Regions from separate parts of the Streptomyces sp. NBC_01294 genome, predicted to be linked through region 2. Evidence: riboswitches for the same ligand, from Rfam matches in the RefSeq annotation. Region 2 holds a riboswitch; each other region holds the start of a gene.
What was found. A riboswitch is a leader RNA that binds a small molecule or an ion and turns the genes downstream of it on or off. The one in region 2 is predicted to bind cobalamin.
Positions count from the first base shown of each region.

Region 1: another riboswitch for cobalamin. It lies ahead of OG534_RS35835 (prenyltransferase/squalene oxidase repeat-containing protein); the one in region 2 lies ahead of OG534_RS01600 (prenyltransferase/squalene oxidase repeat-containing protein).
Region 3: another riboswitch for cobalamin. It lies ahead of OG534_RS02320 (CoA-acylating methylmalonate-semialdehyde dehydrogenase); the one in region 2 lies ahead of OG534_RS01600 (prenyltransferase/squalene oxidase repeat-containing protein).

Region 1 is NZ_CP108423.1:7,915,318-7,922,338, forward strand. It holds gene OG534_RS35830 (hypothetical protein) at 1-558, opposite strand, end outside; gene OG534_RS35835 (prenyltransferase/squalene oxidase repeat-containing protein) at 555-3,521, opposite strand; cobalamin riboswitch at 3,631-3,763, opposite strand; cobalamin riboswitch at 3,844-3,981, shown strand; gene OG534_RS35840 (hypothetical protein) at 4,102-5,529, shown strand; gene OG534_RS35845 (SDR family oxidoreductase) at 6,040-7,011, shown strand; gene OG534_RS35850 (helix-turn-helix transcriptional regulator) at 7,002-7,021, opposite strand, start outside.
Region 2 is NZ_CP108423.1:303,317-310,337, reverse strand. It holds gene OG534_RS01600 (prenyltransferase/squalene oxidase repeat-containing protein) at 1-2,505, opposite strand, end outside; cobalamin riboswitch at 2,615-2,747, opposite strand; cobalamin riboswitch at 2,828-2,965, shown strand; gene OG534_RS01595 (hypothetical protein) at 3,086-4,513, shown strand; gene OG534_RS01590 (SDR family oxidoreductase) at 5,024-5,995, shown strand; gene OG534_RS01585 (helix-turn-helix transcriptional regulator) at 5,986-7,021, opposite strand, start outside.
Region 3 is NZ_CP108423.1:462,204-469,224, forward strand. It holds gene aceB (malate synthase A) at 1-230, opposite strand, end outside; gene aceA (isocitrate lyase) at 320-1,621, opposite strand; gene OG534_RS02315 (short-chain fatty acyl-CoA regulator family protein) at 2,008-3,423, shown strand; cobalamin riboswitch at 3,480-3,650, shown strand; gene OG534_RS02320 (CoA-acylating methylmalonate-semialdehyde dehydrogenase) at 3,838-5,337, shown strand; gene OG534_RS02325 (acyl-CoA dehydrogenase family protein) at 5,334-6,485, shown strand; gene OG534_RS02330 (enoyl-CoA hydratase/isomerase family protein) at 6,482-7,021, shown strand, end outside.

The DNA.
Region 1 (7,021 bases), 7.6 Mb from region 2:
GCCGGTCGGCCTGGTGTTCTTGGCGCGCAACTGGTCGGGGGTGACCGTGGGTTTGCCCTCGGTGCCCTCGATGTTCGTGCCGCCGAAGATCCACAGGTCGACGCTGCCGGGCTTCGGCTTGTAGAGCATGGCGCCGAGCTGGCTGTACTCCCAGGTGTTCTGGCCGGGGTTCGCGTGCCAGTACGACCAGTAGGCGGAGGCGGGCGGGGTGAGGACGCAGTCGTCCTGCTGCGGGGTCGGGTACTGCTTGCCGCCCTGGTGGCCGCTGTAGCCGATCCGGCAGATGAAGGCGGGGCCGTCGTGGCCGGTGCCGGTGGTCGCCCAGCCGCCCTGGTTCAGGAGTTCGTAGCCGGTGGTGGGCGCGGTGCCGCAGGAGCGGTAGACGGGCCCGCCCCAGTGGCTGAAGTCCACCGCGAGGACGACACCGGACGAGGTCGTGCACTGGCCCATCGGCTGCGGGGCGGCCCCGGCCGGGCCGGCGGTGGCGGCGAACGCCGCAACCGTCAGTCCGAGCACGGACGTTGCGCGGGCGAGGGCGCGCATGAAGCGGGAGTTCATCGGTCCGCCTCCGCGGGGTTGCGGCGTGCGCGCGCCATGACGACGAGGCGCCAGCCGGCCAGCGTCAGCGCGGCTGCGGTACCCGCCAGCACACCGACCTGGACGCCGGTGGAGGCGAGGTTGCCGCCCGGACCGCCCGGACCGCCCGGACCGCCCGGACCGCCCGGACCGCCCGGACCGCCCTGCGCGACGGCGACGCCGCTGCCCGCGCCGCCCGTGGTCTCGCCGGGCGTCACGATGACCGGCGTACCACCCGTACCACCGCTGCCACTCGTACCACCGGTGCCGCCCGAGGTGGCCGTGGAGCTGGGGACGGGCTGCGGGGTGGTGCCGTCCAGGCTGCGGGTGAGGGTGCCGAAGGAGACGCCGGTGGTGCCGCTGATGGCCTGGGTGGAGGCCCGGACGTCGGAACCGGGCTGGCTGCCCTTGGCGACGTTGAAGCCGCCGTCGGCGTTCTGCTGGCTCGCGAGGAACGTGCGGGCCTTGGCGATCTGGGCGCTGTACTTGGCCGCGTCCAGCGAGAGCCCTTGGATGGCGAGGGCGGCGGAGTTGACGGAGTTCCCGGAGGCGCCTTCGAAACCGCCGTCTGCCTTCTGCTGCGCCGCGAGCCAGGCCAGCGCCTGGTCCACGGCACGCTGCGAGTCGGCGTCGGGCAGCAGGTCCACGGTCATGGCGGCCATGGCGGTGGAGTCGACCTCGGTGGTGCTGGGCTCGCCGATCAGGCTGACCCAGCCGCCGGAGGGGTCCTGGAGGCTCTTGAGGTACGCGATCGGCTCGGCCGCGGCGGCCGTCTCGCCGGCGCGGACCTGGGCGATGACGCCGAGCGACTGCTTGAAGACGGAGGTGGCGTAGGCGTAGTTGCCCTTGGACGCACACTCCTGGCGGGTCGAGGTCTTGGCCTGGCAGGTGATCTTGGCGAGCGCGGAGATCAGGTCCTGGCCGCCGAAGTTGCGGGGGTCGCGGCCCACGGCCTCGGCGAGCACGGCGGCCTTGCCGATGGAGCCGCCGGACGCGTACTTCGTGCCGACGAGGGTCCAGTCGTGGATGCCGCGGTTCTGGGCGTCCTTGCCGCCCTTGTCGAAGAAGTCGACGATGTTGCGCAGCGTCGCGTTGTCACCGCCGGTGGCCGCGAGGGCGTAGGCGCCGTCGATGGTCATGCCGTAGTCGGCACGGCCCCCACCGGGCTCGCTCTCGTAGTAGCGGCCCTGGATCAGCTGCTTGGGGGCGGTGAGGTACGCCACGCCCTTCTTGATGTCCGGTCCGTCGCCCGGCGGGACCGTCGGCTTGGGGGCGGTGGGCGTGGGCTTCGGTTCAGTCGGTGTGGGCTTCGGTTCGGTGGGCGTCGGCTTGGGCTCGGTCGGTGTGGGCTTGGGATCCGTGGGCGTCGGCTTGGGCTCGGTCGGCGTCGGCGTCGGGTCGGCCTTCTTGCCCGTCAGGGCCACCAGGTCGCTCTTGGCACCCGCGACGGCGACGGGGACGGTGGCGAACACGCGCGATGCGGTGTCGTCCGCCTCGAAGCCGAAACCGCCCTCGGGGAACTGGTGCTTGGAGAGCCACGAGAGGCCCGCGTCCGCGTGGCCGGCGTCGCCGAGGGCGCGCAGGGCCTGGGCGGCCCAACCGGTGGAAGCCGGGCTGCCGGTGGTCATGAAGGAGGCGGAGGGCCAGGCGCCGCTCGCCAGTTGGGACTTCTTGAGCTGGGCCCGCGCCCTTTCGACGGCCGCGTCGTGGCCGCCGGCCCGCTTGAGGGCCAGGGCGATCAGGCCCGTGGAGCTCGCGTCGCTGTCGCACCATTCGCCGGCGCGGATGAGGATGCCGGTGAAGCCGCCGTCCTCGCACTGCAGGCCATTCAGCCGGTTCACGGCGTCGGCGGGAGGCGTCACGCCACCGTTGAGGAGGGCGATGACGGCCATGGCCTGGGCGTCGGCCTGGCCGGTGGTCCGGAAGTCCCCCCTGGTCAGACAGCCTTCGACGGTCTCACCGTCACCGATGTCCCTGGGGCAGACGTACTTGACGAGGTCGCCGAGCAGGTCGTGGCCGCCGAAGGCACGGGGGTCCTTGCCGGTGGCCTCGGCGACGAGCGCGAGGCGCGCGGCGGCGCCGGCGTCGGGGATCCCGTCCTTGCCGGCCGGGTAGGCGTACGCGTCCGTCTGCTCGGGCGTGGCGAGGAAGTCGGCGGCCTTCCGGGCCGCCGGGCTCTCCCTGTCGGTGGCGGCCAGGGCGAATACGACCTCGCTGGTGAGGAAGTGGTTCGGAGTGGTGGAGCCCTCGTCGACGACGCGCTCCCCGTCCGTCAGCTTCCCGGTGAGCCAGCGGGTGGCGGCGGCCACGTCGACCGCGCCCGGCGGAACGGTCGGCGGCACGGTCGGCCCGGTCGGGTCCGGTGAGGGGGCGCCGCCGCCCGCGCGCACGTCGTCGGGGGAGAAGGTGGGCTTGCCCGAAGTGCCGCCGATGTCGGTGCCGCCGAACACCCAGGCGTCCACGTCACCGGGCTTCGGGGTGCGCGACATGGCACCGAGCGGGCTGTAGGTCCAGTTCTTCTGACCGGGCGAGGCGATCCAGTACGACCAGTACGCGGTGGCCTGCGGGGTGAGGACGCAGTCCTCCTTGTCCGGAGTGGGGTACTGCGTACCGGAGTTGAAGGAGCCGTTGCCCATGCGGCAGATGAAGGCCGGGCCGTCGTGGACGGTGCCCTCGGTCGTGAAGCCGCCGGTGTGCAGCAGCTCGTAACCGGTCGTCGGCGTGGTGTCGCAGCCGCGCTCGACCTTGCCGCCGAAGGGTCCGAAGTCGACGGCGACGACGGCGCCGGTGGTGGCCGTGCACTGCTCGATCGGGTCGGCGTTGGCGGACGAGGGAACCGTGAGGAGGGCCACTCCCGCACCGAGCGTCAGGAAGGTCGCGGTCACGAGGGAGAGGAGCCGCCGTCTCGTCCCCGATTGCCGTTTTGCCTGCTGTTCGGTCCCCACCGCAGCCCTCGTCTCTGCCGGGCGGCTGCGTACGTGGCGATGCGCCCCTGCACGGCCTGAGGCCATGGAGAGGCTGCGACGACCACACCGCAATCCGCGACGGCGCTCTTCGTACTGTGGCCCAACACCAGGCATTCCGGCTCGCCCGGGAAGAACCGGGCCTACGGTTGCGGGACAGCGCCGGAATTCGACCGGCTTCCCCTGGTGCTGAGCAGTTATCAGGCGGAGTGCAACACGGATCCCGACGACGCGTCAAGGTGGCCTGAGTCTCAGCGGACCAGCCCCGGGCGGAGGCGGTCCGCGTCACGGATCCGGTGGCTGGCGGTCCCTTGATCACTCGGGTAGCGTCCTGGGCTGCCACGTGGGGGAATCCGGTGCGATGCCGGAGCTGACGCGCAGCGGTGTGGGACGGCGGGGGCCGTTTCCGAGCCCGAATGCCCATCCGGCGATGCACCACAGAAGCCGTACCACGCGTTCCGGACGGCGGCTCTCCGGCCATGCCCCTGCCCCGCCACCGTGAGCGGGCTCCTTGCGGCGTGTCCAGGCAGTGGCCGGCGTCCGCCGATTCCAGGAGCAGGCCATGTCCCGTCCCCGCACGCCCCGTCCCCGCACGCCCCGCCGCCTCGCGCTCGCGGTGCCCGCCGCCCTCGGCGCCCTCGCCCTCACCGCGCTGCCCGCCTTCGCGACCTCGTCGCCGGCGCAGATCGCCACGTCGAAGACCAACGGCGTCGCCTACCTCAAGTCCCTCCAGGCGGCCGACGGTTCGTACGCCGGCTCCGGCCTGTCCAACGAGTGGGCGTTCAGCACCTTCGCCGCCGCCGGCACCGCGGTCGTCGACGTCGCCCCCGGCGGGGACACCACGAAGAACGCCCGGACCGTCTACCGCAACCTTCTGTCCACCGCGGGCTGGCCCTCCGGCGCACCGGTGGTCACCGACTACGAGCGCGGCACCCTGAACGCGTACGCCGCGGGCATCGACCCGGCCCGCGTGTCGGCCTCCCGCAACCTCATCGCGCACGTCTACTCGTACTGGCAGACCGCCGAGGCGGGCTACTTCGGGCCGTCCGGCAACTTCAACGGCACCGTCTTCGCGGCCCTCTCCCTGGGCGGCGCGAAGACCCAGGCCGGCGGCGCCCGTGTTCCGCAGGCACTCACCGACTCGATGGTCACGCGCATCCGGGCCAACCAGCACGTCGACGGCGGCTGGACCTACCAGAAGGCCGAGGGCAACCCCACCGTCCTCAACTCCGCGAGCGACGTCGACATGACCGGCGCCGCGATGGCCGCCCTCTGCGTCTCCGGCGTCCCCAACACCGACACCGACGTCGTCCAGGCCAAGAACTTCCTCAAGGGCAAGCTCGTCGCCAACTCCGGTGCCTTCAACTCCCTGTACGGGGTCAACACCAGCTCCAACGGCTGGGGCGTCGCCGGCCTCAACGCCTGCAGCATCAACCCGCAGACCGGTGACTTCCTCACCGTCAACGGCAAGACCCCGATCGACTTCCTGATCGCCAACCAGTACAACCCGGCGGGCGGCTTCAAGTACAAGCCGTCCGACACCACCCCGACCGCCTACGCGTCGATCGACGCGCTGCGCGCCGTGGCCGGTGGCGGATTCACCACGGCCCCGCCCGTCCCGGTCACCCCCGGGGCCCCGCAGTGGGTCGCGCAGTCCACCTTGACCGCCGGCACCGCCACCAAGCTCGCCCTGACCGTCGACGACGGCGCCGGCAACCTCAAGGTCTGCTCGGTGGCCTTCACGCCGACCGGTACGACCACCACCCTCGGCGACGTCCTGAACGCGGCGACCAGCGGCGCCACCCCGTCGGGCTGTGTCACCGGCGTCACCCCCTCGTCGGGCACCGGCACCATCACTAACGTCAACGGCAAGGCCAACAGCGGCGGCAACACCTGGAAGGTGAGCGTCGACGGCTCCGCCTTCGCCGGCGCGCTCCGCGAGAAGGTGATCAACGTGGGCGACACGATCGCCCTGCGCTGGGGCGCCTGATCCCCTCCGGGTGCGGGGACCCGCGTACGGGCCCCCGCACCCGGAGGCCGGAGTACGGGCCCCGCACCCGGAGGCACGAGTGCGGGCCCGGTGCGCACGGAGCCCGACGAGCCTCCGTGCGCGACCGGGCCGCGGCGATCAGTCCGTCAGATAGGCCCGGGTGATCGTGATCTCCGACTTGCTGCCCGAGGCGTCGGTCACCGTGCCCCGCAGGGACACGTGGCCGCCCTTCGGCGGGTTCTTCACCGTCACCGCGCCGGACGCGACCGGGGCCCTGCGCCAGGTGTAGCCGTCGTCGTACGAGATGGACCGTCAGGGACTTCGGCTTGCCGCCGACGACGGTGACCGGGACGCGGACCCTCCGGTCCGCCGGCGAGGTAGCCGCCAGGATGGGTGCTGATCGGCACGCCTCGGGTGGCGTACGGCCGACGGCGCGCGGCGTCGGGTGATCGGCGAGGTGCGGAGAAAGGGTGACAGGATCTGTCGGGATTGGCGTGAACGATGGATGACATGAGCAACGAGGACATCACCATCCGGAACGCCGGCCCCGACCACCCGCGGCGCCCGCTCGCCGGCCGGATCGCGCTCGTGGCGGGGGCCACCCGCGGTGCCGGACGCGCCCAGGCCGTCGAGCTCGGCCGGGCCGGCGCCACCGTGTACGTCACCGGCCGCACCACCCGTACCCGGGCCAGCGAGGTCGGCCGGACGAGCGAAACCATCGAGGAGACAGCCGAGTTGGTCACCGCGGCCGGCGGCACCGGCATCGCGGTGCCCACGGACCACCTCGACGAGGACCAGGTACGCGCCCTCGTCGAGCGGATCGACCGGGAACAGGGGCGGCTCGACATCCTCGTCAACGACCTGTGGGGCGGTGAGCACCTCCTCGCCGGCTCCGTATTCGGGAAGAAGAGCTGGGAGACCCCCCTCGCCGACGGCCTGCGCATCCTGGAACTCGGCGCGCGCTCTCACGTGATCACCGCGGCGCTGCTGCTGCCCTTGCTGATCCGTTCGGACGCGCCGCTGCACGTGGAGGTCACCGACGGCACGGCGCGCTCCAACCGCCGCTACCGCGAGAACATGTACTACGACCTGGCGAAGAACGCCCCGATCCGGCTCGCGTTCGGGCTGGGCCAGGAGCTGGCGGAGTACGGGGGTACGGCGGTCGCGGTCTCGCCGGGTTTCCTGCGCTCGGAGCAGATGCTCGCCCACTTCGGGGTGAGCGAGGAGAACTGGCGCGACGCGATCGCCCGGGAGCCGGCCTTCGCCATCGCCGAGTCCCCGCAGTACCTGGCCCGCGCGGTCGCCGCGCTGGCCGCCGATCCCGGCCGGGCCGCCCGCTGGAACGGGAAGTCCACCTCCAGCGGGGAGCTCGCGAAGACCTACGGGGTGCGGGACGCGGACGGCAGCCGCCCGGACGCCTGGGCCTACTTCGAGGACGTCATCCACGGCGGCAGGGAAGCCTCCGCCGAGGACTACCGCTGACCCTTCGCCC
Region 2 (7,021 bases):
CTGGCTCGCGAGGAACGTGCGGGCCTTGGCGATCTGGGCGCTGTACTTGGCCGCGTCCAGCGAGAGCCCTTGGATGGCGAGGGCGGCGGAGTTGACGGAGTTCCCGGAGGCGCCTTCGAAACCGCCGTCTGCCTTCTGCTGCGCCGCGAGCCAGGCCAGCGCCTGGTCCACGGCACGCTGCGAGTCGGCGTCGGGCAGCAGGTCCACGGTCATGGCGGCCATGGCGGTGGAGTCGACCTCGGTGGTGCTGGGCTCGCCGATCAGGCTGACCCAGCCGCCGGAGGGGTCCTGGAGGCTCTTGAGGTACGCGATCGGCTCGGCCGCGGCGGCCGTCTCGCCGGCGCGGACCTGGGCGATGACGCCGAGCGACTGCTTGAAGACGGAGGTGGCGTAGGCGTAGTTGCCCTTGGACGCACACTCCTGGCGGGTCGAGGTCTTGGCCTGGCAGGTGATCTTGGCGAGCGCGGAGATCAGGTCCTGGCCGCCGAAGTTGCGGGGGTCGCGGCCCACGGCCTCGGCGAGCACGGCGGCCTTGCCGATGGAGCCGCCGGACGCGTACTTCGTGCCGACGAGGGTCCAGTCGTGGATGCCGCGGTTCTGGGCGTCCTTGCCGCCCTTGTCGAAGAAGTCGACGATGTTGCGCAGCGTCGCGTTGTCACCGCCGGTGGCCGCGAGGGCGTAGGCGCCGTCGATGGTCATGCCGTAGTCGGCACGGCCCCCACCGGGCTCGCTCTCGTAGTAGCGGCCCTGGATCAGCTGCTTGGGGGCGGTGAGGTACGCCACGCCCTTCTTGATGTCCGGTCCGTCGCCCGGCGGGACCGTCGGCTTGGGGGCGGTGGGCGTGGGCTTCGGTTCAGTCGGTGTGGGCTTCGGTTCGGTGGGCGTCGGCTTGGGCTCGGTCGGTGTGGGCTTGGGATCCGTGGGCGTCGGCTTGGGCTCGGTCGGCGTCGGCGTCGGGTCGGCCTTCTTGCCCGTCAGGGCCACCAGGTCGCTCTTGGCACCCGCGACGGCGACGGGGACGGTGGCGAACACGCGCGATGCGGTGTCGTCCGCCTCGAAGCCGAAACCGCCCTCGGGGAACTGGTGCTTGGAGAGCCACGAGAGGCCCGCGTCCGCGTGGCCGGCGTCGCCGAGGGCGCGCAGGGCCTGGGCGGCCCAACCGGTGGAAGCCGGGCTGCCGGTGGTCATGAAGGAGGCGGAGGGCCAGGCGCCGCTCGCCAGTTGGGACTTCTTGAGCTGGGCCCGCGCCCTTTCGACGGCCGCGTCGTGGCCGCCGGCCCGCTTGAGGGCCAGGGCGATCAGGCCCGTGGAGCTCGCGTCGCTGTCGCACCATTCGCCGGCGCGGATGAGGATGCCGGTGAAGCCGCCGTCCTCGCACTGCAGGCCATTCAGCCGGTTCACGGCGTCGGCGGGAGGCGTCACGCCACCGTTGAGGAGGGCGATGACGGCCATGGCCTGGGCGTCGGCCTGGCCGGTGGTCCGGAAGTCCCCCCTGGTCAGACAGCCTTCGACGGTCTCACCGTCACCGATGTCCCTGGGGCAGACGTACTTGACGAGGTCGCCGAGCAGGTCGTGGCCGCCGAAGGCACGGGGGTCCTTGCCGGTGGCCTCGGCGACGAGCGCGAGGCGCGCGGCGGCGCCGGCGTCGGGGATCCCGTCCTTGCCGGCCGGGTAGGCGTACGCGTCCGTCTGCTCGGGCGTGGCGAGGAAGTCGGCGGCCTTCCGGGCCGCCGGGCTCTCCCTGTCGGTGGCGGCCAGGGCGAATACGACCTCGCTGGTGAGGAAGTGGTTCGGAGTGGTGGAGCCCTCGTCGACGACGCGCTCCCCGTCCGTCAGCTTCCCGGTGAGCCAGCGGGTGGCGGCGGCCACGTCGACCGCGCCCGGCGGAACGGTCGGCGGCACGGTCGGCCCGGTCGGGTCCGGTGAGGGGGCGCCGCCGCCCGCGCGCACGTCGTCGGGGGAGAAGGTGGGCTTGCCCGAAGTGCCGCCGATGTCGGTGCCGCCGAACACCCAGGCGTCCACGTCACCGGGCTTCGGGGTGCGCGACATGGCACCGAGCGGGCTGTAGGTCCAGTTCTTCTGACCGGGCGAGGCGATCCAGTACGACCAGTACGCGGTGGCCTGCGGGGTGAGGACGCAGTCCTCCTTGTCCGGAGTGGGGTACTGCGTACCGGAGTTGAAGGAGCCGTTGCCCATGCGGCAGATGAAGGCCGGGCCGTCGTGGACGGTGCCCTCGGTCGTGAAGCCGCCGGTGTGCAGCAGCTCGTAACCGGTCGTCGGCGTGGTGTCGCAGCCGCGCTCGACCTTGCCGCCGAAGGGTCCGAAGTCGACGGCGACGACGGCGCCGGTGGTGGCCGTGCACTGCTCGATCGGGTCGGCGTTGGCGGACGAGGGAACCGTGAGGAGGGCCACTCCCGCACCGAGCGTCAGGAAGGTCGCGGTCACGAGGGAGAGGAGCCGCCGTCTCGTCCCCGATTGCCGTTTTGCCTGCTGTTCGGTCCCCACCGCAGCCCTCGTCTCTGCCGGGCGGCTGCGTACGTGGCGATGCGCCCCTGCACGGCCTGAGGCCATGGAGAGGCTGCGACGACCACACCGCAATCCGCGACGGCGCTCTTCGTACTGTGGCCCAACACCAGGCATTCCGGCTCGCCCGGGAAGAACCGGGCCTACGGTTGCGGGACAGCGCCGGAATTCGACCGGCTTCCCCTGGTGCTGAGCAGTTATCAGGCGGAGTGCAACACGGATCCCGACGACGCGTCAAGGTGGCCTGAGTCTCAGCGGACCAGCCCCGGGCGGAGGCGGTCCGCGTCACGGATCCGGTGGCTGGCGGTCCCTTGATCACTCGGGTAGCGTCCTGGGCTGCCACGTGGGGGAATCCGGTGCGATGCCGGAGCTGACGCGCAGCGGTGTGGGACGGCGGGGGCCGTTTCCGAGCCCGAATGCCCATCCGGCGATGCACCACAGAAGCCGTACCACGCGTTCCGGACGGCGGCTCTCCGGCCATGCCCCTGCCCCGCCACCGTGAGCGGGCTCCTTGCGGCGTGTCCAGGCAGTGGCCGGCGTCCGCCGATTCCAGGAGCAGGCCATGTCCCGTCCCCGCACGCCCCGTCCCCGCACGCCCCGCCGCCTCGCGCTCGCGGTGCCCGCCGCCCTCGGCGCCCTCGCCCTCACCGCGCTGCCCGCCTTCGCGACCTCGTCGCCGGCGCAGATCGCCACGTCGAAGACCAACGGCGTCGCCTACCTCAAGTCCCTCCAGGCGGCCGACGGTTCGTACGCCGGCTCCGGCCTGTCCAACGAGTGGGCGTTCAGCACCTTCGCCGCCGCCGGCACCGCGGTCGTCGACGTCGCCCCCGGCGGGGACACCACGAAGAACGCCCGGACCGTCTACCGCAACCTTCTGTCCACCGCGGGCTGGCCCTCCGGCGCACCGGTGGTCACCGACTACGAGCGCGGCACCCTGAACGCGTACGCCGCGGGCATCGACCCGGCCCGCGTGTCGGCCTCCCGCAACCTCATCGCGCACGTCTACTCGTACTGGCAGACCGCCGAGGCGGGCTACTTCGGGCCGTCCGGCAACTTCAACGGCACCGTCTTCGCGGCCCTCTCCCTGGGCGGCGCGAAGACCCAGGCCGGCGGCGCCCGTGTTCCGCAGGCACTCACCGACTCGATGGTCACGCGCATCCGGGCCAACCAGCACGTCGACGGCGGCTGGACCTACCAGAAGGCCGAGGGCAACCCCACCGTCCTCAACTCCGCGAGCGACGTCGACATGACCGGCGCCGCGATGGCCGCCCTCTGCGTCTCCGGCGTCCCCAACACCGACACCGACGTCGTCCAGGCCAAGAACTTCCTCAAGGGCAAGCTCGTCGCCAACTCCGGTGCCTTCAACTCCCTGTACGGGGTCAACACCAGCTCCAACGGCTGGGGCGTCGCCGGCCTCAACGCCTGCAGCATCAACCCGCAGACCGGTGACTTCCTCACCGTCAACGGCAAGACCCCGATCGACTTCCTGATCGCCAACCAGTACAACCCGGCGGGCGGCTTCAAGTACAAGCCGTCCGACACCACCCCGACCGCCTACGCGTCGATCGACGCGCTGCGCGCCGTGGCCGGTGGCGGATTCACCACGGCCCCGCCCGTCCCGGTCACCCCCGGGGCCCCGCAGTGGGTCGCGCAGTCCACCTTGACCGCCGGCACCGCCACCAAGCTCGCCCTGACCGTCGACGACGGCGCCGGCAACCTCAAGGTCTGCTCGGTGGCCTTCACGCCGACCGGTACGACCACCACCCTCGGCGACGTCCTGAACGCGGCGACCAGCGGCGCCACCCCGTCGGGCTGTGTCACCGGCGTCACCCCCTCGTCGGGCACCGGCACCATCACTAACGTCAACGGCAAGGCCAACAGCGGCGGCAACACCTGGAAGGTGAGCGTCGACGGCTCCGCCTTCGCCGGCGCGCTCCGCGAGAAGGTGATCAACGTGGGCGACACGATCGCCCTGCGCTGGGGCGCCTGATCCCCTCCGGGTGCGGGGACCCGCGTACGGGCCCCCGCACCCGGAGGCCGGAGTACGGGCCCCGCACCCGGAGGCACGAGTGCGGGCCCGGTGCGCACGGAGCCCGACGAGCCTCCGTGCGCGACCGGGCCGCGGCGATCAGTCCGTCAGATAGGCCCGGGTGATCGTGATCTCCGACTTGCTGCCCGAGGCGTCGGTCACCGTGCCCCGCAGGGACACGTGGCCGCCCTTCGGCGGGTTCTTCACCGTCACCGCGCCGGACGCGACCGGGGCCCTGCGCCAGGTGTAGCCGTCGTCGTACGAGATGGACCGTCAGGGACTTCGGCTTGCCGCCGACGACGGTGACCGGGACGCGGACCCTCCGGTCCGCCGGCGAGGTAGCCGCCAGGATGGGTGCTGATCGGCACGCCTCGGGTGGCGTACGGCCGACGGCGCGCGGCGTCGGGTGATCGGCGAGGTGCGGAGAAAGGGTGACAGGATCTGTCGGGATTGGCGTGAACGATGGATGACATGAGCAACGAGGACATCACCATCCGGAACGCCGGCCCCGACCACCCGCGGCGCCCGCTCGCCGGCCGGATCGCGCTCGTGGCGGGGGCCACCCGCGGTGCCGGACGCGCCCAGGCCGTCGAGCTCGGCCGGGCCGGCGCCACCGTGTACGTCACCGGCCGCACCACCCGTACCCGGGCCAGCGAGGTCGGCCGGACGAGCGAAACCATCGAGGAGACAGCCGAGTTGGTCACCGCGGCCGGCGGCACCGGCATCGCGGTGCCCACGGACCACCTCGACGAGGACCAGGTACGCGCCCTCGTCGAGCGGATCGACCGGGAACAGGGGCGGCTCGACATCCTCGTCAACGACCTGTGGGGCGGTGAGCACCTCCTCGCCGGCTCCGTATTCGGGAAGAAGAGCTGGGAGACCCCCCTCGCCGACGGCCTGCGCATCCTGGAACTCGGCGCGCGCTCTCACGTGATCACCGCGGCGCTGCTGCTGCCCTTGCTGATCCGTTCGGACGCGCCGCTGCACGTGGAGGTCACCGACGGCACGGCGCGCTCCAACCGCCGCTACCGCGAGAACATGTACTACGACCTGGCGAAGAACGCCCCGATCCGGCTCGCGTTCGGGCTGGGCCAGGAGCTGGCGGAGTACGGGGGTACGGCGGTCGCGGTCTCGCCGGGTTTCCTGCGCTCGGAGCAGATGCTCGCCCACTTCGGGGTGAGCGAGGAGAACTGGCGCGACGCGATCGCCCGGGAGCCGGCCTTCGCCATCGCCGAGTCCCCGCAGTACCTGGCCCGCGCGGTCGCCGCGCTGGCCGCCGATCCCGGCCGGGCCGCCCGCTGGAACGGGAAGTCCACCTCCAGCGGGGAGCTCGCGAAGACCTACGGGGTGCGGGACGCGGACGGCAGCCGCCCGGACGCCTGGGCCTACTTCGAGGACGTCATCCACGGCGGCAGGGAAGCCTCCGCCGAGGACTACCGCTGACCCTTCGCCCCGGCTGCCCCCTTCGCCCCTTCCGCGCCCTTCGGCTCCGGCCGGTAGAGGGCGGCCAGGGCCGCCGCGCGCTCACGGAAGCGGGCGCGCAGGGAGGCCGGGGCGAGCACCTCGGCGTCCGCGCCGAGCCCGGCCAGCTGGTCGAAGGCGACCTCCTCGGACTCCGCGGTCAGGTCGAGGGTGACCAGACCGGCGGAGTCCGGGGCGCTCGCGGAGGCCAGCGCGTCCTCGACGGCGGCTCCGTCCACGACGGCCGGCAGCCGGCGCAGCCCCCACGCGGTCAGCCGCACCGTGACGGTGGTGCGCAACAGCGCGCGGGCGAAGTCGTGCGAGCGCGCCTCCCAGTGCGCGGCCAGGTCGAAGGCCGCATCGCGTACGAACGGCTCCTGGACGCCGGGGGCGGGCGCCAGGGCCGTGACACGGTCGACGCGGTACGTGCGCCAATCGCCGTCGCGCCCCTCCCCAGCGGCGTCCCCATCCCCATCCCCGTCCCCGGTACGGAGACGTGCCACGACGTACCAGGTGCCGGCCTTCAGGACGAGCCCGTACGGGTCCACCACCCGCGACACCGCGGAAGGCGGCGAGCCGTCCCGGCCCGGCCGGGCGTAGGACAGCTCGACGGTCCGGTCCGACCACACCGCGCGGGCCAGCTCCGGCAGCAGCTCGGGTGCGGAGGGCTCGCGGAACCAGGCCGGGGCGTCGAGGTGGAAGCGGCGTACCGACGCCTCGGCGGCCGCGCGTACGGACGGGAGCAGGGTGGCGGTCAGTTTCAGCCGGGCGGTGTCCGCCGCGTCCGACAGTCCCAGGTCCCGCAGGGCCGACGGCAGCCCGGACAGGAACAGGGTTTCCGCCTCGGCCGGATGCAGCGTGGTCAGCCGGGTCCGGTAGCCGGGGGCCAGGTGGTAGCCGCCGGTCCGGCCGCGCTCCGACCGGACGGGGATGCCGGCCTCCTGCAGGGCCTGGGCATCGCGGATCACCGTCCGCTCGGAAACGTCCAGCTCGCGGGCGAGAGCGGCG
Region 3 (7,021 bases), 160 kb from region 2:
TGGGGGTCCTCGCGCAGCGCGCGGGTGGCAAGCGGGAAGTCGAGCGGGGTGCCGCCGGCCAGGTGGCCCGAGCGGCGGCGGCGCTCCTTGAGGATCTCCAGGCGGCGGTCGGCGAACGCGGCGTCGAGCCGGCCGATGAACTCCAGGGCCTCGGGTGTCAGGATCTCCTCGTGGCGCTCACCCGGTGCGCCGAGAACCCGGACACTGCTGGTCAGAGGCGAGAGGGACATGCGGTTCTCCTCAGCGGGGGCGGTGGGTGCCCGAGGGGAAGTCCCTCGGGCACCCGGCGGGCCATGGCCGGCAGGACTGACGGCGCGGACTAGTGGAACTGCTCTTCCTCGGTGGAGCCGGAGAGCGCGGTGGTGGAGGAGGCCGGGTTGACGGCGGTGGAGACCAGGTCGAAGTAGCCGGTGCCGACCTCGCGCTGGTGCTTGACGGCCGTGAAGCCCTGCGCCTGGGCGGCGAACTCGCGCTCCTGGAGGTCGACGTAGGCGGTCATGCCCTGCTCGGCGTAACCGCGGGCGAGGTCGAACATGCCGTGGTTGAGGGAGTGGAAGCCGGCGAGGGTGATGAACTGGAAGCGGTAGCCCATCGCGCCCAGCTCCCGCTGGAACTTGGCGATCTCGTCGTCGTCCAGCGCCGCCTTCCAGTTGAAGGACGGCGAGCAGTTGTAGGCGAGCATCTGGTCCGGGTACCGCGCGTGGATCGCCTCGGCGAACTCGCGGGCCTGGGCGAGGTCCGGGGTGCCGGTCTCGACCCAGATCAGGTCCGCGTACGGGGCGTAGGCGAGGCCGCGGGCGATGACCGGCGCCATGCCGTTCTGCACCCGGTAGAAGCCCTCGGCGGTGCGCTCGCCGGTGGCGAACCGCGCGTCGCGCTCGTCGACGTCGCTGGTCAGCAGGTTCGCGGCGAGGGCGTCCGTGCGGGCGATGACCAGGGTGGGGACGTCGGCGATGTCGGCGGCGAGGCGGGCCGCGTTGAGGGTGCGGATGTGCTGGGAGGTGGGGACGAGGACCTTGCCGCCGAGGTGGCCGCACTTCTTCTCGGAGGCGAGCTGGTCCTCGTAGTGGATGCCGGCCGCGCCCGCCGCGATCATCGCCTTGGTCAGTTCGAAGGCGTTGAGCGGGCCGCCGAAGCCGGCCTCGGCGTCGGCGACGATCGGCGCCAGCCAGTCGGTCCCCCCGTCAATCGAACTGGTCGTGCCGCCCTCGGCGGTGGCGATCTGGTCGGCGCGCAGCAGCGCGTTGTTGATCCGGCGCACCACCTGCGGGACCGAGTTGACCGGGTACAGGCTCTGGTCCGGGTAGGTGTGGCCCGCCTGGTTGGCGTCGGCGGCGACCTGCCAGCCGGAGAGGTAGATGGCCTGGAGGCCGGCCCGGACCTGCTGGACGGCCTGACCGCCGGTCAGCGCGCCGAGGGCGTGGATGTAGTCGCGTTCGTGCAGCTGGCGCCACAGTCGTTCGGCGCCGCGCCGGGCCAGGGTGTGCTCCTCGCGGACGCTGCCGGAGAGCCGCACCACGTCCTCGGCCGTGTAGGTGCGCTCGATGCCCGCCCACCGAGGATCGTCGGCCCACCGCTGCTTGAGCTGCTCGGCCGCCGCCGTCGTGTTCGCCGTTGCCATGACCGTCACCGTTTCCATCCGTCGCTTGTCTTGCCAATGAGCGGGGCATTGACTGCTGCGCATTGGCACTCTGTGCCTGTTCGGGAGATGCGGCCGCCGAACCCGGCTGCAGGCCGAAGCTGAGCAATGCTGCCGAGCCGCCGGGCGGAACGGCCGGGGACACCGAAATCAGGGCGTGAATCGGGCCTGGAAGTCCACCTCGGCTGCCGGGTCCGGCTGACCGCAGGACCGACTCTGGCACTGACACCGAGTGCCAACAAGGAAGTACATCTGCCAAGCTTTGCGAATCTTCGGAGCCGAAATTGCCAAGGTTGCGAAGCTCCTCGGCGGCGAAGGTCCACGTACCCTGACGACGCATTGACGCATGCCAACGGTGGAGGAGTGCGGTGAGCAAGACGTACGCGGGAGCGCGGCTGCGGCGGCTCCGCGAGGAGCGGCGGATGACCCAGGCCGACCTGGCACGGGTGCTGGCCATCTCCCCCAGCTACCTCAACCAGATGGAGCACGACTCCCGGCCGCTGACCGTCCCCGTGCTGCTGCGCCTCACCGAGGCGTTCGGGGTCGATCCGGGGTTCTTCTCGGAGCGCGACACCAGCCGCCTGGTCGCGGACCTGCGCGAGGCGCTCGCCAAGGAGGTCGCCGAGGCCCGCGTCTCCCCCTCCGACCTGGCCGAACTGGCCACCCGGATGCCTGCCGTCGCCTCGGTCCTGCTGGACCTGGGCCGGCGCGGCCAGCTCCTGGCCGAGCGCCTCGCCGACGCCGCCGACGGCCGGGACGCGGTGACGGACGCACCCCGCTCGCCCCACGAGGAGATCCGCGAGTTCTTCTACCGGCGGCAGAACTACCTGCACGAGACCGATCTGGCGGCCGAAGCCCTCGCCCGCGAGATCGGCATCCGCCCCGGTGACGTCATCCGCGCCCTGACCCGCCGGCTGTCCGATCGGCACGGCGTCAGGACCGCCCCGGATTCCGACCGGCTGCACCACTACGACGCGACCGCCCGGGTCCTGCACCTGTCGAACCGGCTGCGGCCGGGCCAGCAGGCGTTCCGGATGGCCACGCAGCTGGCGCTGATCGAGTACGGGGCCGAACTGGACCGGCTGGCCACCGAGGACTTCCCGCCCGGCTCCCCCGTGCACGCCCTCGCGCGGATCGGCATCGCCAACTACTTCGCGGCCGCGCTCATCCTCCCGTACACGGCCTTCCACACCGCCGCGGAGGAGTTCCGCTACGACATCGAGCGGCTCACCGACCACTTCGGGATCGGCTACGAGACGGTCTGCCACCGCCTCAGCACCCTGCAACGGCCCAGGCTGCGCGGGGTTCCCTTCTCCTTCGTCCGGGTGGACCGGGCCGGGAACATGTCCAAGCGGCAGTCCGCCACCGGATTCCACTTCTCCCGCGCGGGCGGCACCTGCCCGCTGTGGAACGTGTACGAGGCCTTCGCCGCGCCCGGTCGCATCCACGTCCAGGTCGCCGCCATGCCCGACGGGCAGCGGTTCCTGTGGACCGCCCGCGCCGTCACCCGCCACCGCGGCGGCTGGGGCGAGCCCGGCAAGACCTTCGCGATCGGGCTCGGATGCGAGATCCGGCACGCCTCCCGGCTCGTGTACGCCGACGGGCTCGACCTCGACAACACGGCGGCGGCCACGCCCATCGGCATGGGCTGCAGGCTCTGCGAACGCCTCGACTGCCCGCAGCGGGCCGTCCCGCCGCTCGGCCGGGTCCTGGCCGTCGACGAGAACAGCAGCACTTTCATCCCGTACCCGGTGACCAGGAACTCCGCCCCGGCCCACGGCTGACGGACGCCGGCGCGCGGCAGGGGGGTCTGGACTTACTAGGACGTCCAACTATATGTTCGCCGCACAAGGTCCGCGGTGCAGGGAAGCCGGTGAGAAACCGGCACGGTCCCGCCACTGTGACCGGGGAGTGTGCTGCCATCCACACGCCACTGACGAGGTCTGTCGGGAAGGCGGGCGGCACGCGGTGATCCGGGAGTCAGGATACCGGCCGCGGAACGTTCCGTGTTGTCCACGAGGATGGAGCAGACACGCATGGCACCGGTTTGTACCCAGGACCCTGGTGATCCGGCGGAGCGCGCGCACACCTGCGCACGCTCGTAGTTCTCACGGCCTTCCCCAGCGGCGCACCCCACCGGGCGCGTTCGCCGGTCCGCCGTGCCATCCCCGGATCCAACCTGACGAGAGCAGGCACCCATGGTCCGTGAACTCACCCATTTCATCGGCGGCAAGCACACCACCGGAACATCCGGACTCTTCGCCGACGTGTACGACCCCAACACCGGCACCGTCCAGGCCCGCGTCCCGCTCGCCGGGCGCGCCGACACCGAGGCGGCCATCGCGAACGCCGAGGAGGCGCAGGCGGATTGGGGCCAGTGGAACCCGCAGCGCCGCTCGCGCGTGCTGCTGCGCTTCCTCCAACTGGTCGAGGGCGAGCGGGACTCCCTCGCCCGCATGCTGTCGGCCGAGCACGGCAAGACCGTCGCCGACGCGCACGGTGACCTGCAACGCGGCCTGGAGGTGGTCGAGTTCGCCGCCGGCGTCCCGCACCTGCTGAAGGGGGAGTTCACCGACAACGCGGGCACGGGCATCGACGTGCACTCCCTGCGCGCGCCGCTCGGCGTGGTCGCCGGGATCACCCCCTTCAACTTCCCGGCGATGATCCCGCTGTGGCAGGCCGCACCGGCTCTGGCCTGCGGCAACTCCTTCATCCTGAAGCCCTCGGAACGGGACCCGTCCGTACCGCTGCGGCTCGCCGAGCTCTTCCTGGAAGCCGGCCTGCCGCCCGGCGTGCTCAACGTGGTCAACGGCGGCAAGGAGGCCGTCGACACCCTCCTCGAAGACCCCCGCGTGCAGGCCCTCGGCTTCGTCGGCTCCACCCCGATCGCCGCGCACATCTACGCCACCGCCGCCGCCCACGGCAAGCGCGCCCAGTGCTTCGGCGGCGCCAAGAACCACATGATCGTGATGCCGGACGCCGATCTCGACCAGGCCGTGGAGGCGCTCATCGGCGCCGGATACGGGTCGGCCGGCGAGCGCTGCATGGCCATCGCCGTGGCCGTCCCCGTCGGCGAGGAGACCGCGGACGCGCTGGTGGCCAAGCTGAAGGAGCGCATCGCCACCCTGCGCGTCGGCCGCTCCGACGACCCCGAGGCAGACTTCGGGCCGCTGGTGAGCCGTGACGCGCTCGACCGGGTCAACCGCTACGTGGGCATCGGCGCCACCGAGGGAGCCGAACTCGTCGTCGACGGACGCGGGTTCACCCTGGCCGGGCACGAGAACGGCTACTTCGCCGGCGCCACCCTCTTCGACCGGGTCACCCCCTCGATGCGGATCTACCGGGAGGAGATCTTCGGGCCGGTGCTGTCCGTCGTACGGGCCGCCGACTACGAGGAGGCACTGCGCCTGCCCACCGAGCACCCGTACGGCAACGGCGTCGCGATCTTCACCCGCGACGGCGACACCGCCCGCGACTTCACCCGCCGGGTGGGCGCCGGCATGGTCGGCGTCAACGTGCCGATCCCCGTCCCGGTGGCGTACCACACCTTCGGCGGCTGGAAGCGGTCCGGTTTCGGGGATCTGAACCAGCACGGACCGGACTCCATCCGCTTCTACACCCGGACCAAGACCGTCACCTCGCGCTGGCCCTCCGGGGCCAAGGAGGGCGCGAGCTTCACGATCCCGACGATGGGATGAGCGCCGTGACCACCCTCACCGAGGACCAGCTCGCCCTCGCCGAGGTCACCCTCGACTTCGCCCAGGAGCACCTGGCCCCGTACGCCGTCGCCTGGGACCGGGACAAGCACTTCCCCGTCGAGGTCATCCGCCGGGCCGCGGTCCTCGGTCTCGGCGGCGTCTACGTGCGGGAGGAGCACGGCGGTTCGGGGCTCGGCCGCGCCGACGGCGTCCTCGTCTTCGAGACCTTGGCCACCGGCTGCCCGTCCATCGCCGGCTACCTCTCCATCCACAACATGGTCGCCTGGATGATCGACCGCTACGGGGACGCCGCGCAGCGCCGCCGCTGGCTGCCGGGCCTGTGCTCGGCCGACTCCCTGGGCAGCTACTGCCTCACCGAACCCGGGGCCGGCTCCGACGCGGGAGCCTTGCGCACCCGCGCCGAGCGGAACGGCGACCACTACGTGCTGACCGGCGTCAAGCAGTTCATCTCCGGCGCCGGGGCCGCCGGGGTCTACATCGTCATGGCCCGCACCGGCGAGAGCGGGCCCGGCGGGATCTCGGCGTTCGTCGTCGCACGCGAGGACCCCGGGGTCTCCTTCGGCCCCAACGAGCACAAGATGGGCTGGAACGCGCAGCCCACCCGCCAGGTCGTCCTCGACGGCGTGCGCATCCCCGCCGACCGCCGGCTCGGCGCCGAGGGCGACGGCTTCCGCATCGCCATGAACGGCCTCAACGGCGGCCGGCTCGGCATCGCCGCCTGCTCGCTCGGCGGCGCCCAGAGCGCCCTGGACCGCAGCCTGGTCCACCTCGCCGACCGCGAGGCCTTCGGAGGGCGGCTCCTGGACGCCCAGGCGCTGCAGTTCAGGCTCGCGGACATGGCCACCGAACTGGCCGCCGCCCGCGCGCTGGTCCGGCAGGCCGCCGAGGCCCTCGACTCGGACGATCCGCTGGCCCCCCGGCTGTGCGCGATGGCCAAGCGTTTCGCCACCGACACCGGCTACACCGTCGCCGACCGGGCTCTGCAGCTCCACGGCGGATACGGCTACCTCGGCGAATACGGCATCGAGAAGATCGTCCGCGACCTGCGCGTCCATCAGATCCTGGAAGGCACCAACGAGATCATGCGGGTCATCGTCGCCCGCGGACTCACGGAGACCCTGCGATGACCCACGCACCCCACGCACCCCACGAAGACCGCGACCACGTCCTGCTGCGCACCGAGGGCCACGCCGCGTACCTCACCCTCAACCGCCCCAAGGCGCTCAACGCCCTCAGCCACGCCATGGTGCTCCGCATCGACGAGGCGCTCACCGCCTGGCAGCACGACCCGGCCGTCGAGACCGTCGTCATCGAGGGCGCCGGTGAACGCGGCCTGTGCGCCGGGGGCGACATCCGCTCGATCCACGAGGATGCCCGCACGGGCGGCAGCGCCTCCGCGGACTTCTGGCGCGACGAGTACCGGCTCAACGCCCGCATCGCCCGCTACCCCAAGCCGTACGTGGCCCTGATGGACGGCATCGTCATGGGCGGCGGCGTCGGGGTCTCGGCCCACGGCAGCGTCCGGATCGTCACCGAACGCTCCCGCGTCGCCATGCCCGAGACGGGCATCGGCTTCGTCCCCGACGTCGGCGGAACCTACCTGCTCGGGCTGGCCCCGGGCGAACTGGGCACCCACCTGGCCCTGACCGGTACGCCGGTCGGG